DNA from 3 places in the Peribacillus sp. NPDC097295 genome. Region 2 is predicted to be linked to each of the others. Evidence: riboswitches for the same ligand, from Rfam matches in the RefSeq annotation. Region 2 holds a riboswitch; each other region holds the start of a gene.
What was found. A riboswitch is a leader RNA that binds a small molecule or an ion and turns the genes downstream of it on or off. The one in region 2 is predicted to bind preQ1.
Positions count from the first base shown of each region.

Region 1: linked by a shared signal. The riboswitch ahead of queC (7-cyano-7-deazaguanine synthase QueC) and the one ahead of queF (preQ(1) synthase) in region 2 are both predicted to bind preQ1.
Region 3: linked by a shared signal. The riboswitch ahead of ACIQXN_RS20550 (QueT transporter family protein) and the one ahead of queF (preQ(1) synthase) in region 2 are both predicted to bind preQ1.

Region 1 is NZ_JBIWCW010000001.1:347,986-353,387, forward strand. Features, by position in the region: gene ACIQXN_RS01655 (creatininase family protein) at 1-200, opposite strand, end outside; gene queE (7-carboxy-7-deazaguanine synthase QueE) at 380-1,108, opposite strand; gene queD (6-carboxytetrahydropterin synthase QueD) at 1,101-1,571, opposite strand; gene queC (7-cyano-7-deazaguanine synthase QueC) at 1,571-2,233, opposite strand; PreQ1 riboswitch class I at 2,291-2,333, opposite strand; gene ACIQXN_RS01675 (methyl-accepting chemotaxis protein) at 2,518-4,197, shown strand; gene ACIQXN_RS01680 (hypothetical protein) at 4,744-4,944, shown strand.
Region 2 is NZ_JBIWCW010000005.1:256,186-261,587, reverse strand. Features, by position in the region: gene qoxB (cytochrome aa3 quinol oxidase subunit I) at 1-1,301, shown strand, start outside; gene qoxC (cytochrome aa3 quinol oxidase subunit III) at 1,301-1,897, shown strand; gene qoxD (cytochrome aa3 quinol oxidase subunit IV) at 1,897-2,178, shown strand; gene ACIQXN_RS11960 (BA3454 family stress response protein) at 2,337-2,471, opposite strand; PreQ1 riboswitch class I at 2,721-2,766, shown strand; gene queF (preQ(1) synthase) at 2,871-3,368, shown strand; gene ACIQXN_RS11950 (aspartate kinase) at 3,633-4,979, shown strand; gene ACIQXN_RS11945 (sensor histidine kinase) at 5,099-5,402, shown strand, end outside.
Region 3 is NZ_JBIWCW010000024.1:9,462-14,863, forward strand. Features, by position in the region: gene adhP (alcohol dehydrogenase AdhP) at 1-680, opposite strand, end outside; gene ACIQXN_RS20535 (DUF3892 domain-containing protein) at 953-1,249, shown strand; gene ACIQXN_RS20540 (hypothetical protein) at 1,354-2,166, opposite strand; gene ACIQXN_RS20545 (YbaK/EbsC family protein) at 2,275-2,763, opposite strand; PreQ1 riboswitch class I at 2,928-2,972, shown strand; gene ACIQXN_RS20550 (QueT transporter family protein) at 2,980-3,465, shown strand; gene ACIQXN_RS20555 (TVP38/TMEM64 family protein) at 3,579-4,235, shown strand; gene ACIQXN_RS20560 (ATP-binding protein) at 4,632-5,402, shown strand, end outside.

The DNA.
Region 1 (5,402 bases), on a different contig from region 2:
TCTGAAGTGTTAAAAGGAAGTGTTGGTAATACGTAGCCACCTAATAATTCTCCAAAAGCATTTGCATACTGTTCAGCTATTAATGTATCTAAATGCATCGGTAAGTATGGTCCAAACTGTTCCGTAGCTCCAACAGAAATTATTGCGATTTCTGTCCCACTTTCCTGAACAATCTTTGTTGAATCTCTAAAACTTAACATATGAAATCTCCTTTTTCTCCCTAGTCATTTAATTTTATCACTTTTTTATTACCAGGAAAAAGTTTCAAGATCTCCTTCACCTTTTATATTAAATTGCTTTTCTTGTAATTGGTTCGAAGAATTGTATGAGCCATTTGATCGTATTTGGGATTGTAGTTTGAATATAATTCTATCCATCGCTAAACGCCCCGTTTATTTCCCCATATGTACGTATGTAACTGGGGCAGTACCTTCACATCATTCAGTTCATCATCTGCTATTACCTGATCAATTAACCGTTCATATTTTTTCAAAAGTTCACTGATTAACTGCCTGTCATCCTTCGTCGCACTGTCATCATTGCCCACCTGTAAGTAAAAAGGAACGTTTGGATAGCGCTTATGCACGTTCTTTGCATACAGATAATCAACCTGATCGAAGACGACAACCTTCAAAGAGAATTGGTTTTCGTGCCTTGTGTCGGTTAGCTCTTGTATGATTTGGTCGAGCACTTCAAAATCGGTTTTCATCTTTGAACTTGGTGGCTTGGGTGAAATCGTCAGTTCATCAATATCGAGAAACCAATCCTGCCAACGGCTTCCTTGCGTTTCGACGCCGATTTTGATGTTTTTCTCTTTTAAAAGCGCAATCAAGCCATCAAGATTTTTCAGCAGACCAGGATTTCCTCCCGATATCGTCACAAAGGAAAATCCCTTTCCTCCCTTCGCTTTTAGCTCAGTCCAAATTTCTTCAGCGGTCATGGGGACGATATCTTCCTTGCCTGTGCCATCCCAGGTGAATGCGGAGTCACACCACGCACACGAATAATCGCAGCCGGCCGTCCTGACAAACATCGTCTTCTGTCCGATGACCATTCCTTCTCCTTGAATCGTCGGTCCGAAGATTTCCATGACGGGCAATTTACTCATAGTCCATCCACTCCCGTCTTGCTTCGGCATAACTCGTGGGTGTTTCATATAGACGTACAAATTCGACCCGGGCCCCTTTATAGTCCTTGTTCTTCAGGGAATCAGCCATTTTTTCATAAATCCAGACGACGATATTTTCTGCCGTTGTATTCATAAGTGGCAGTGTTTCATTCAAATAGCGGTGATCCAGATGAATCTCGATTTCATTTTTCCAAATCTCTTTCAAATCACCAAAGTCGATCATCAACCCGCGGGAGTCATTATAGCCACTCACACCAAAAATGACCTTATAGGTATGGCCATGAAGATTCTTGCATTTGCCTTCATACTCATGAAGATGATGTGCGGCATCGAAAGTGAATTCCTTGCTCACCAGCACCCGCCTTTGATGATAGTTTAATTGGTTGCGTTCAATGTCCTGATCCATTACTTGGAGCTTATCGACAATCTTGTAACCATACATTATAAGGTCACCTGCCGTCTCTTTACATAGTCTTCCAAACCTTTTTTTCGAAGCTTGCACGCCGGGCACTCCCCACAGCCATCAGCCATGATTCCGTTGTAACAAGTGAGCGTCTTCTCGCGAACGAAATCGAATGCTCCGAGTTTGTCCGCCATTTCCCATGTTTCCTCTTTATTCAGCCACATAAGCGGCGTATCTATCACAAAGTTCTGGTCCATCGAGAGATTCAAAGTAACGTTCAATGATTTGATGAATACATCACGGCAGTCAGGATATCCGCTGAAATCCGTCTCGCAAACCCCGGTTACAATATGCTTCGCCCCAATTTGGCTTGCAAGCACACCTGCAAACGACATGAACAGTAGATTCCTCCCCGGAACAAATGTTGACGGTAACTCTCCGTCTTCTCCATCCACAACGGCAATATCCTTTCTGGTCAACGCATTCGGCGCCAATTGATTCAACAAGGACATGTCCAGCACATGATGGGGAATCCCGAGTTCCTTTGCAATATCCCGTGCACATTCAATTTCCAAGCTGTGCCGCTGATTATAATCAAACGTCACTGCCTCCACTTCTGCAAACCGCTCCATTGCCCAGAATAAACAGGTCGTACTGTCCTGTCCCCCGCTAAACACCACTATTGCCTTTTCCTTCTTCATCATTTCGATAAAACTCCTTTTCACAGAAAAAACAGCACCCTAAGAATAGAGTGCTGCTTCTCCTTAGTTTTTTTGAGAGGGTAGCTAGAACCTCTTCCGCCTTAAGCGGAATATTAATATTCCTAATGTAATCATAACGTAAACCACTAAATCCTATCAAGAAAAATCCATAAAAACAAGAATACTCCTAGTCATGCCATCTTTTTATTCTGAAACTTAATATATGCTCTCCATTTTCCGATATACAAGAGGTACACTACTATACATAAAAAGGGGACATCAACTTGAAACGTATTAAAACAAAGATATTGATTACATTTATGCTAGTCATTTCTTTATCTATCATCTTAGGAGCCTACAGTATTTACAGTAGCAATAAGTCCCTGAAATATTCCAGGGATATTATCGACCATGAATTACCACTTCTTATTAAAGATGAGCAATTACTATATAACGTCTCACAAAGAGTGGCATTTGCTAGAGGGTATATCTTATTCGGGGATAAAAAATATAAAGAGGATTTCCTAGCTTATACCGAAGATAGCAAAAAACTTCAGGACGAACTCTTGGCTTTATCAGATTCTGAAAGAACGAAGGAATTGATTGAAAAAAGCATAGATTGGAGAACCATGCTCGAAGAACGCGTCTTTACACAGTTTGAGCAAGGAGATGCAAAGCAAGCTAAACAAATATTATCAAATGAAGTAGCCCCCATCAGTATTGAAGTAATGGCTGGCTTTAAGGAGCTCGCTTCCGAACGCGAAAAATTGATTGTCGATTCTGGTGAGACCATTATCAGCAGTGGCGAATCTGTTAAAACGACGAGTATCATTTTAACCATCATTACTATCATAGCCGGAATTAGTTTGGCCCTAGTCACTGCCACCCTCATTACAAAACCCATCCTAAAAATCCGGGATAGAATGAAGTTAGTGGAGAATGGCGAATTAAACCACGAACCACTTAAACAGACAACAAAAGATGAACTCGGAGAATTGACACTTTCCGCCAACGAAATGCAGAGGAACCTTCGCGAAATCATTGAAAAAATGTTGAATGTTTCTGAATCCGTTACGAGCAAAAGCGAAGAGCTGACCCAATCGGCAAATGAAGTACAACAAGGAAGCAGTCAGATAGCAACCACCATGTACGAACTATCGGAAGGTTCAGAGTCACAAGCAAACCAGGCAACAGAAATTGTCCGTATGATGGAAAAATTCTCAAGCAAAATTCAAAAGGCTCATCTAGAGGGAGAAGAAATTTCCCAAACTTCCACCGAGATCCTATCCTTGACCAAGGAAGGAATGACATTAATGAACAATTCGGTGCAACAAATGCAAACGATTGACGGAATTGTAAAACAAGCCGTGGAAGAAGTAAAAGGTCTTGATTCTCAATCACAGGAAATTTCAAAGCTGGTTCAAGTCATACAGGATATCTCCAATCAAACTAATTTACTTGCCTTAAATGCAGCTATCGAGGCTGCTCGCGCCGGCGAACATGGAAAAGGATTTGCCGTCGTCGCCGAAGAAGTTCGCAAACTTGCAGAACAAGTTACAGACTCTGTTGGGGATATTACAGGAATCGTTACAGCTATTCAAACTGGTTCAAAAACCGTCGTTCACTCCTTGGAAGAGGGATATACACAAGTAGATGAAGGCACCAAACAAATTACCATCACCGGCCAAACATTTGAAACGATCAATCAGTCAGTCGGAGCCATGAGCACAAAATTACAACTTATAACCAACGACTTACACTATATCTCTACCAATAGCAAAAAAATTAACCAAGCCGTCGAAGACATCGCAGCCGTGTCTGAAGAATCAGCAGCGGGAATTGAACAAGTTTCCGCCTCAGCACAGCAATCCAGCTCTTCCATGGACGAAATCACCAACCATGCCAGTGAACTCTCCATATCGGCTGAACAGCTAACAGATCAAGTTAAAAAGTTCAGATTATGAAATTAGCAGCGACTTCTCACAATTATATGTGGGAAGTTCTTTTTATTTCAGACGGTATACTCACCTTCCCGATAACAATTATTTCCTCTATATTAAAATTGTTTTACTATCGTGAATATGGGGAATAAACTAATAACAGCATATAACAAATAAATAATAGAAAAAATCATCATCAGAATCTTTTACAGAGAGAAATATTCAACTTTCACTATTATTTTCTGAATATTCAACGTATAATAAATATTACTCCAGTAATATTTATATCAGAAAACAGTAGAATTACTACTTCCTCTCTAGAAGTGTTAGCACGCTTTTAAAAAACAGCAATCCAAAACAACTCTAAAATACTCTCATTAAGAAACCCGATTAAACTTTCAAAAGTTCCTGAAAGATCTCACATCATTAACATGATCCTTATCTAGAATATGAAACTAAATAACTACTTATTGTAATTTTTATTACCTTTTTATAATAAATGGTTAAATTTCACCCAAAGTATGTTACTATTAACCTAATACTTTTTAACCAAAACAAGGAGGAATTCATATGAAACGATTTTTCAAATTCATAGCAAAGTTAAACGAAGGGAAAGCCCAAGAAGAATTCTTTCGCAACGAATACGAAAATTATCTGAAGATGAATTCTGCCGATAAAGGGAACAGAAGATTGGCACCTATGCTTTATGTTATAGATGGTGGCAAAAAGGACTCTCGCCCAATGGTTTCTGACAGAAAGAAATCTAGTTGAACACTGGCGTAAAATAATCTCTACTATTATTGAATTAAGTTTCATTTGAACCTTAACCCTTATAATTTTAAAAATAGTATCATCCGAAAGCTCAGAAATTTATTCTGAGCTTTTTTTATCTTACATTAACACTATATTAATAGAAGAAACTAGTCATCCACTCTCAAAAATTAGATTAATCGATTTTTAACTTGTATAGCCCCCAGGTATTTATCGAATTTATAGCCAAAAATAATAAAAAAAATCAGTGTGTGCTTCAGCCCATTTTTATCCAAGTTTAATTAACTTAGACAAAAGGGGTAAATCGAATCAGTTCATAAAAACAAGCCAGCAACCTTCCATTTAATGGATTAAACTCTTGAATCGAATGGGTATATACAATTACATAACTCTAAAATATGTATCTTTCATTACTAAATAACTATCGGAAAATAGCTATTTAGATGCGGGGATGAATA
Region 2 (5,402 bases):
TTACATTAATGAAAATGCCAATGTTTACTTGGTCTGCATTAATCACAAACTTGATCATTGTTTTCGCTTTCCCTGTATTAACAGTGTTACTTATCATGGGAACAATGGATCGATTATTCGGAACCCACTTCTTTACAACAACTGGTGGCGGTATGGATATGCTTTGGGCTAACTTCTTCTGGGTATGGGGTCATCCTGAGGTTTACATCTTAATCTTGCCGGCATTCGGTATTTATAGTGAGGTTATTTCAACATTTGCAAAACGTAATCTATATGGTTATAAATCAATGGTAGCTTCAATGGTTATCATCTCGCTTCTATCATTCCTAGTATGGGTGCATCATTTCTTTACTATGGGTCAAGGAGCACTTACAAACAGTATCTTCTCTATTACAACAATGGCGATTGCTGTTCCAACCGGAGTCAAGATATTCAACTGGTTGTTCACGCTTTATAAAGGTAAGATCACTTTTAGCACGCCAATGCTTTACTCAGTACTATTCTTGCCGATTTTTACAATCGGTGGTGTGACTGGAGTAATGCTTGGAATGTCAGCAGCTGATTACCAGTACCATAATACAATGTTCTTAGTAGCCCATTTCCACATGGTTATTATTCCTGGTGTTGTATTTGCGATGTTAGCTGGTCTTCATTTCTACTGGCCAAAAATGTTCGGTTTCATTTTGAATGAAAAAATCGGTAAGATCTCAGCTTGGATTATCACAATGAGTACGTTAGTTGCATTTATGCCGATGTTCTTCAGTGGTTTAGATGGTCAAGCACGTCGTATGTACACATATTCTGAATCAACTGGATTCGGTTTGATGAATATGATTTCATTCATTGGAGCAGCTGGACTTGCTGTAGGTTTTGCGGTAATCGTCTACAACGTGTACTACAGTATTCGTTACTCTCCAAGAAATATCGGTAAAGATCCATGGGATGCCCGTTCGCTTGAATGGTCTACTTATAACCCTGCACCAGAATATAATTTTGCGGTATTGCCACAGGTTAATTCAATTGAACCTGTATGGGATGCTAAGAAAAAGGGTCACGATCTATTCCCAGGCAAGTATGAAAAAATTCATATGCCAAATAATAGTGGAATGCCGATTATCATGAGTGCGATCTTCTTTGTTTGGGGATTCTCATTCGTATTTGGACTTTGGATTCCTGGTATCATTGCTACAATCGCGATCTTTGTATGTATGGCGCTTCGGTCATTCGAGGAAGATCATGGTCACTACATTTCAGTTGAAGAAATTGAAGAGACAGAATCAAAATTGCGAGGTGCTAAATAATGAAAATTGATAACTCGCTGCCACTTGAATATAGTACTGAAGAGAATAGTCTGAAGATATTTGGCTTCTGGATTTTCCTTGGTGCTGAAATTATGCTGTTCGCTACACTATTTGCTGGATATTTCGTATTACAGGGCCGTACTGATGGCGGTCCTGGAGTAGAGATTTTCGAAATCACTCCAGTTCTAGCAGAAACCATTTTACTTTTAACAAGTAGTTTTGTTATCGGTCTTGGTATCCACGCTATGCGTCTTGGTAGACAGAAAGCGATGATGACATTCTTTGCTATTACGCTTCTGCTAGGCCTAGGATTCTTATGCGTTGAAATTTACGAGTTTAAACACTATGTTCATATTGGGGCAGGAATACAAACTAGTGCATTCACAGCCATGCTGATGACAACATTGGGAACACACGGAGCTCACGTAACTGCTGGATTATTCTGGGGAACATTCATTATCCTACAGGTTAAAAAGCGCGGCTTGACTCCGGCCACAGCTAATAAGTCGTTTATCTTCTCACTTTACTGGCATTTCTTGGATGTGGTTTGGATCTTTATCTTTAGCTTCATTTATCTGAAAGGAATGATCTCATAATGTCTGAATTATTCCCGCGTAAACAAGTAATGGGTTTTATATTTTCAATGATTCTTACTGCAGCGGCTATTGCCGTTTACTTCCTTGATATGTCATTCGCAGCTGGTATGACAGTACTACTAGTCACTGCATTTATACAAGCAGGTCTTCAGCTTGTCGTATTCATGCATGCTGGTGAAACGAAAGATGGAAAAGCAATTTACGTAAATGTTTATTATGGTATGTTCATTGCATTATTCACGGTTTTTGGTACATTACTAGCTATGATTTGGGACGTGTAAGAGAATCTATCAAAAGAGGGCGCCTTTTAGGCGCCCTCTTTTGATTTGTTCAGGAATTTTCACAAGGTAGCTTAAGGGGGAGGCGTGAATATTTCGAGGAGAGTCTTAATAAAAAAGGCAATAAAAAAAAGCAGGTATTTAAAGCGACGCCTGCTTTTTTATTCTTTCCATTGTTTCTCTACTTGGTGAAGGGCGGTTTGGAAGATTTCTTCCTCATTAGCACCCGGTTTTGCTAGAACATTAGTCTGATAAGATTTTCCTTTGTAATCAACCTTCACAGTAACTTTCATCATTTTACCTCATCCTTTCTTTATTCTACACACATACTATATACCCGTTACTATCGAACAATCAAACATATTGCCTAGCAAAACAATTAAAATATATAATTTTCACAATTATCTGATAAAACAAAGAAATTGTCAAGATGTTTTAGGGTCAGACCCCATTTCCCGGTCTATTTTTTCGCAAATCTCGATATTGACAGAAGTGCGTTTTTTTACTATATTTACAAAAGGTAATTTTATAATATTTCCCGATGAACGGGAGAGGTTCATAGCACTACCCTCTTAAAAAAACTATGGCTTTGATATTTTTTGCGAATCAACCATATCTTTGAGGAGATATGGTTTTTTATTGTATAGAGGCCTTTTATGAACCTCCCTGGTTACGTGGAAGAGGAGGACGTCTATATGTCTGGAAGAAAAGAAGAAGAACTGAATGATATAACATTGCTAGGAAATCAGGGTACCCAATATACGTTTGATTATGCCCCTGAGATTTTAGAGTCATTCGATAATAAACACCCGAACCGGGATTATTTCGTAAAATTCAATTGTCCGGAGTTTACCAGTTTGTGTCCCATCACGGGCCAGCCGGATTTTGCGACCATATATATCAGCTACATTCCAAGTGTGAAAATGGTTGAAAGCAAGTCATTGAAACTGTATCTTTTCTCTTTTCGCAATCATGGGGATTTCCACGAAGATTGCATGAACATCATCATGAACGATTTAATCGAATTGATGGATCCGAAGTTTATCGAGGTCTGGGGCAAATTCACTCCACGTGGGGGCATTTCCATTGATCCATACACGAACTATGGAAAACCTGGGACGAAGTTTGAAGAAATGGCGAATTACCGTTTGATGAATCATGACCTATATCCAGAAACCGTGGATAATCGGTAAATTCTGAATCAACAGGACTAATAGCTCGTATAAAGAATAGTATTTTTAGCTTCTCGATTTTCGGGAAGTTTTTTTGTTTGTATGAAAATACTGGGTCAATATCTTACCATGCAAATGACCATTATTGGATTATAATTATATTGTCTTTATCAAAAATACATATGTCCTCATATAATGGAATTAACTCTTGATTGTTTCACGAAAACGCGTAATAATAGGGTGAGTTGATTTTGACAGAATATTTATAAAATAGGGGTTGTCGGGATGAAAGTAGCAAAGTTTGGCGGGAGCTCGCTCGCGTCGGGGGAACAGTTGAAGAAGGTATTCGAAATCGTGGTTTCAGATCCAGAGAGAAAGGTCGTCGTCGTTTCAGCTCCAGGGAAACGCAATTCCGATGATATAAAGGTAACTGATTTATTGATTGAAGCTGCGGAACAGCAATTACGTGGGGATGATGGCGGGCTTTTAATAGAAGATGTTGTCTCTCGTTATGCGAGCATTGCTGAGGAAGTGGACATTTCAGGAACGGTCATTGCGGAGATACGTGAAGACTTACACACTTTGCTGCATGCGGACCAGAGTAAACCGAAGCGTTATGTGGATGCATTGAAGGCGAGCGGGGAAGATAATAATGCGAAGCTTGTTTCCGCTTATTTTCAGAGTCAAGGTGTGGAGGCGCAATATATAAATCCCAGGAAGGCCGGATTGATTGTGACGGATGTCGATGGATATACACAGGTGCTTCCTGAATCGTACGAGCGTCTATATGCACTTCGTGATGAGCCGGGTATCGTGATATTCCCAGGATTCTTCGGCTATACACTGGACGGGGATGTTTTAACGTTTTCAAGAAGTGGCTCGGATATTACGGGCTCGATTCTTGCAAATGGCGTGAGGGCAGACCTGTATGAGAATTTCACGGATGTGGATGCCGTATACGCAGTCAATCCCAATGTGGTTCCCAATCCGAAGGGAATCCGTGAATTGACGTATCGGGAAATGCGGGAACTCTCTTATGCAGGATTTTCGGTTTTTCATGACGAAGCGCTAATTCCTGCATTCCGGGCTGGCATTCCGGTACATATCCAGAACACGAACAATCCAACAGCACAGGGGACAAGGATTGTGAATACGCGAGATAACACGAATGGCCCTGTGATCGGAATTGCGAGTGACAAAGGGTTTTGCAGTATTTACATTAACAAATACTTGATGAACCGTGAAGTTGGTTTCGGGCGCAAATTGCTTCATATTCTTGAAGATTACGGTGTTTCCTATGAGCATGCCCCATCTGGCATTGATGATGTGACCATCATCCTGCGTCAAGATCAAATGGGCGAAGAAGTCGAGGCAAAAATTGTTTCGCGTATTAAGCAAGAGCTTCATGCCGATCAAGTAATTGTTGAACATAACCTTGCATTGATCATGGTCGTTGGTGAAGGCATGCGCCATAATGTCGGAACGACGGCAAGGGCCTCGAAAGCATTGGCCGATGCCAAGGTTAATATAGAAATGATCAACCAAGGATCTTCCGAGGTGAGCATGATGTTCGGCGTGAAAGGGCATAGTGAAGAAACGGCCATCCAGGCTTTATATCATGAATTTTTTTAAGAATAAGTGTTTTGGAACCTCCTGGATTCGGGAGGTTTTTTTTATGTGAAAAAACTCTTTATCTTTTACCATAATTTAGTCATGATAGAGAAAGGGAAAAATGAAAGAAGGCGGAAGATATGGGATGGTTGATTAATCTCCGGATTGTCATGTTCTTGTTGATCAGCTATATGTATTACTTGCGGATCCCGGATTCTGATCTATTTTTAAAAGGGCTACTCGTCCTAATCGTGGTAGCTTTTATGCTGAATCATTATTTGATTTTCTATAAGGACGCATTTCAGCATGAGTTACGCGTCATCTATTTAGATGGCGTGCTCAGTTTTGGGTACGGCTATTTGTTCCCGCACTCCACCCTTTATTTGATTCTGGTCGGCGTCGTCACGGTTACCTTGTTTATCCTGGTCTCGGAGTCTAAGAAAC
Region 3 (5,402 bases), on a different contig from region 2:
TTATCCATAATCGCTTGAACGGGATCGCCCTTCAAACCATTCACTGTATAATCTGCCCCTAGTTCTTTTGCAAGCTCAAGCTTATCATCTTGAATATCGACGGCAATGACATTAAAGCCCATCGCTTTCGCATATTGCAATGCGACATGCCCAAGTCCGCCAATTCCATAGATGGCCACCCAATCACCCGGCTTTGCTTCTGACACTTTTAGAGCTTTGTATGTCGTCACGCCTGCACAGAATATAGGGGAAACTTCCGCAAAGTCCAGCCCCTCAGGAACCTTGACGACATACTTAGCTGGTGCCTTACAATACTCTGCGTATCCACCATCGACCGAATACCCTGCATTCAGTTGGTCCAAGCAGAGCGTTTCACGGCCGGTCAAACAGTATTCACACTCGCCGCAAGCCGAATAGAGCCATGGAATCCCCACTCGGTCACCCACTTTCAATGATGTAACACCTTCTGCCACCTTCTGGATAATGCCTACACCTTCATGTCCAGGAATAAGAGGCAGCTTCGGTTTCACCGGCCAGTCACCATGTGCGGCATGCAAATCTGTATGGCATACGCCACATGCTTTAATCTTGACTAAAATCTCGCCATATTCTAAATCCGGAATGGGCACATCTTTTATCTCAAGCTCTTGATTAAATTCATTGACCACCGCTGCCTTCATTGTTTTAACGTCCTTCAACGTTTCATTTTCCACTGTACTTGTCCCCTGGTTTACATTCATGATTCTTTTCCTCCCTCAGCTAAAAGATTTCTCACTTTCGCTTATATATAATGCAAGTGCCATGCCAAGATTAAAAACTGATGGAATGAAGGTGAAAAATAAAATCGGGCCGAAAATTCGGTCCATTTGGACAGAAAAACGGCTGAATCATGACGAAATCCAGTTCGTATATTGCTGGAAAAATGGTTCACCCTATAAAGAGGAGGTGTACAATGGACGCATTTGAAGAAGCTTATGAATCCTATAAACAACAAGCTACGCCACAAGCTAACAATCAAAGTGGTAGCGATAAAGAGGAAATTGTCGCCGTAAGGAAAAACGACGAGGACAATATCATCGCCATAAAGACAAGTACTGGAAGAGAACTTGATTATCCAACAGCACTTTCGGAAGCAAAAGCCGGGGCACTCGCCAATGTCGACGTCTTTCATAAATACGGTCGGGATATATTGCGAAGCGAACCGGATGGCATAAAGGAAAATAACCTGGATGAACTGCCGGATTTTTGACGTTGAAGAAATCTATATACCAAAAAGAAGAACCTGCACAATGGTGGGTTCTTCTTTGAATGTCTTCGCAAATTTTCTAGTGAATGTAGGTAAAGCATTATTCATTACCTTTCATACTGATAAGTTTCGGAAATCTCCAGTAGTCGACCACAGGTTTGGACCACTTCTATGATGTCAATCCAAGACATATCCAACCCGAGTTCATTGGCATGTGAAATCTTATCCCGTAACTTCCGAATGGCGTTGGCGTCTTTCTTCCCTTTACTCTTTGAAGGGATTTGGAAAAAGGCTCTCAATTCTTTGTCCTTATGAATAATGTCGAATTTATCACTAATTTGGATACATTCAATTAAGTTAATTTCCTCATTTTTCTCCACTCTTCTTTCATATAATTGATTTGCCTTATGAAGACGATCCTCGCTGATCATCGGATACCAGCTTTCACCCCCGAATCGATGCAAGATGATATCACTAAGTCTCATCTCCAAAAGAGTGATATAACCGAAAATCAACATTCTGATCGGTGGTTTTTGGAGGTCAGCATGGGTGATCAACTTGTTTATTGAATTATTTTCCAGCACAAATACCCGTGTCTTCTTCTTGAAAATATGTAATAGTTGAATCAAAGGCGTTGAATCCGATACAAGCTCCCTTGGAGAAAAAACCTTCATATAATCTGAAATTTCCCCTTCACCAAGTTCATGCCTATCGATATATCCAACAATCTCCCCCTCATCTTCCACCGCCAATGTATCAAAATGTTTTTCTTCCATTTTAATTTTAATAGGAATGGCCGGTTCATCTTTGCTGCAGAACTCCAACTCTTGAGCAATGCTCTTGACCGTGATATTTTCCTCATATAGATTTTTGAGGCTGTGATAACTACTATCGTTATGTGTAAACTTGACATTGGACATGAATGACCCTCCATCGTTGCATATCTCCCTGATTTCCCTAACCCAGCGCAGAATAAAATCCAATTATATGGACTTTCTATATTGATTCAAATGAGAGGTTTCTGCAACTTACTCATCAGATTCTTGGTCCCAATCCTTACAGACATCCACCCAATTCGTTGCTTTTGAATATTGAAATAATTCCGCAAGTGAAAGTTCAATAGCTGAGTTCGCGCTTCCGCAAGCCGGGAAAACTGTTCCGAACCTTTTCATCGACACATCCAGGTATACATCCAGGTCATTCGCCAACCCAAAGGGGCAAACTCCACCGATTGCATGTCCCGTCTGTTGAAGAACACCATCTGGAGAAAGCATCCTAGCCTTGTACCCAAACATCTTTCGAAATTTCTTATTATCCACTTTCGCATCTCCCGCAGCTACGACCAGTATTGCTTGGTCCCCTTCTCCTCTAAATGACAACGTTTTAGCAATCCTAGCAGGAATGACACCGATTGTATCCGCGGCTTGATTTACCGTTGCACTAGATGTTTCGAATTCCATTACATCAGCTTCCCTACTCCACTGCTTAAAGTGGTTCTTAACAGCCTCTATTGACATTTGCTTTCATCCTTTCCCATTTATCTCTTGTATGAATAGTACCATTCTTCATCACACTAAAGCAAAATAGCTTTCCTTTATTCTGAAAATCTCATATCACGCATAAACTCTTGAAATTGACGTAACTGCCCTATATACGATACTATTAAACTTCGGGCAAAAGCCTAAACGTGGTTCGTAACCATCCCACGATAAAAAACTAGGGAGAGAGAAAAAATGAATATTCGTACACTCGCGATAAATGGACTATTGGCTGCCATATATATCGCTGTCTCATTCGTGTTTCAACCGATTATGTTCGGGGTGTTTCAATTTCGCATACCCGAAATGTTGAATCATCTTATTGTATTTAATAAAAAATATATATACGGCATAGTCGTCGGTGTGTTCATATCGAACTTGTTCTTTTCACAGCTAGGGGCATATGATTTGATTTTCGGGGTCGGGCAATCTCTGATAGCCTTATTGCTTGTCATCTTTTCTTCCCGTTTCATAACGGGCATTAAGGGTCGAATGGCCGTTACCATCATCGTATTCACGTTGACGATGTTCCTGATAGCCATAGAATTAAATCTATTCTTAGGTGTCCCGTTCTTATTGACCTGGGCAATTACAGCTACCGAAGAGTTCCTCGTCCTTCTGATTGGTGCACCCATCATTTATATAATGAATAAAAGAATTCAATTTGGAAAGCTGCTTTGAAATCCCTGCATACAATGTAAAAGAACATTCATTTTCAAAAAGAGCTGTCTGCTACATGCAGCGGCTCTTTTTTTCACCCATACCCGGAAAAAATGATAAATGGTGGTGATATGTTGAAACAAATATTGACTTTACTCGTCCTCCTGATTGTAATAACCTTCATCGGACTGAATTCGGAATTGTTCACACTGATTTGGAATAGCGATTTGGACTCCGTGATAGCCATATTAACAGAAAACCTTCTACTTACCTTTATTGTGACGTTCGTCTTGATGATTATTCAGAACTTCTTTACTGTCATTCCCCTAATTTTACTCTTAACAATCAATGTCACGATCTTTGGCTTTTCATTCGGATATTTATGGAGTTGGCTTACAAGCGTGGTTGCATCAGGAATCATTTTCTATGCCGCCAGACACTGGTTCCAGGCATTGATTTTAAGAAAGATGGGTAATGATTGGCAGGAATCTGTTATGGACCATGGGTTCATGTATGTCTTTACAGGTCGAATTTTCCCTTTCATCCCGACAAGTTTAATAAATCTGGCAGCTGGAGTTAGCTCCGTCACCTACAAAGATTTCTTAATCGCAACCGCATTAGGCAATCTCATTTACTTTTTCTTTCTATCCTTAATCCCATACGGACTACTCTCCATAGAAATGAATCAATATACATTAATTGTACTCGGTTTCCTGCTCTTAGTCTTTTTCCTTCTCTTTAAACGCTTCAAGAAAAAAAAGAACCTAACATTCTTAAAGAAAAACAGGTAATCTTATACCTGTTTCAGTTTGTCGACAAAAGGCATCGCCTGTTTTTTTAAAAAGTCCCTTAAAGTAATCTAAACCATACTCTTTTGCCAATATATAAATTTCACTTGATGATAACGCAAAGTTGATTGGAACGGAAGGTACGAGACTCCTGCGGGACATGCGCGTCTAGGGGAGACCACCGCAGGCGAAACCGCGGAGGCTCCCTGACCGCCCGCGGAAAGCGAGTGCCTGAAGTGGAAATCAACGTTCACATTTTTCATCGAGTTTGTCTACAGTCTAAAACAGGTAATCTTATACCTGTTTTTTTATCATGAACCATATATTTCCCTTCTATAATTTGTTAAAATGTGTATGTATTTCAACTTTGGAAATGTCGGAAAATTCAGGGAGACCCTTATGTCAAAACGGATCATATTAGTAATTTACATTCTTTCTGGAATGACCACATTAATTATTTTCAATTACTATCTAACTACTACTTTACAAGATAAAGAAGTATTCCTTCTCCTCCAGAGAGTAGAGGGGTTTGTATTTGTCCTATTAATCGGATTGATTTTATTTCTCTATCTATCTAAAAGAGAAGAGCTCAAACAATTAAAAGAAGAGGAGCAACTTCGAAGTACCCTCATCAACTCAATGGTGGACTTTGTGAACTTCAAGGACGGAGAAGGTAGATGGCTAGAATCAAATACTGTTGGACTTCAATTATTCCAATTGGAGAATGTCGATTATAAAGGAAAAAAAGATAGCGAGCTAGCTGAATACTCTCAATTTTACAAGGAATCGTTGATTTACTGCGAAGACTCCGATCAAGAAACATGGGAAATGGGGGAAATTACGCGTTGTGAGGAGAATATCCCTCTTCCTGACGGTAATTTCAAGACCTTCGATACCATCAAAGTCCCAATATTCCATGAGGATGGGTCCAGAAAAGGATTGGTCGTCATAGGCAGGGATATTTCTGAAAGAATTGCCGCGGAAAATCAACTGCTGGCTAGTGAACAGCGCTATAAATCTTTATTTAAACACAATCCATACCCAGTGCTCATGCTTGATTTGAAGGGAACCATTACAACTGTCAATCCTAGGTTCGAAGCCGTAACGGGGTTTCATAACGAAGAGGTTCAGGGCGACCTGTTTGTCGATTTGAATTTTTCCAGCGAAGCT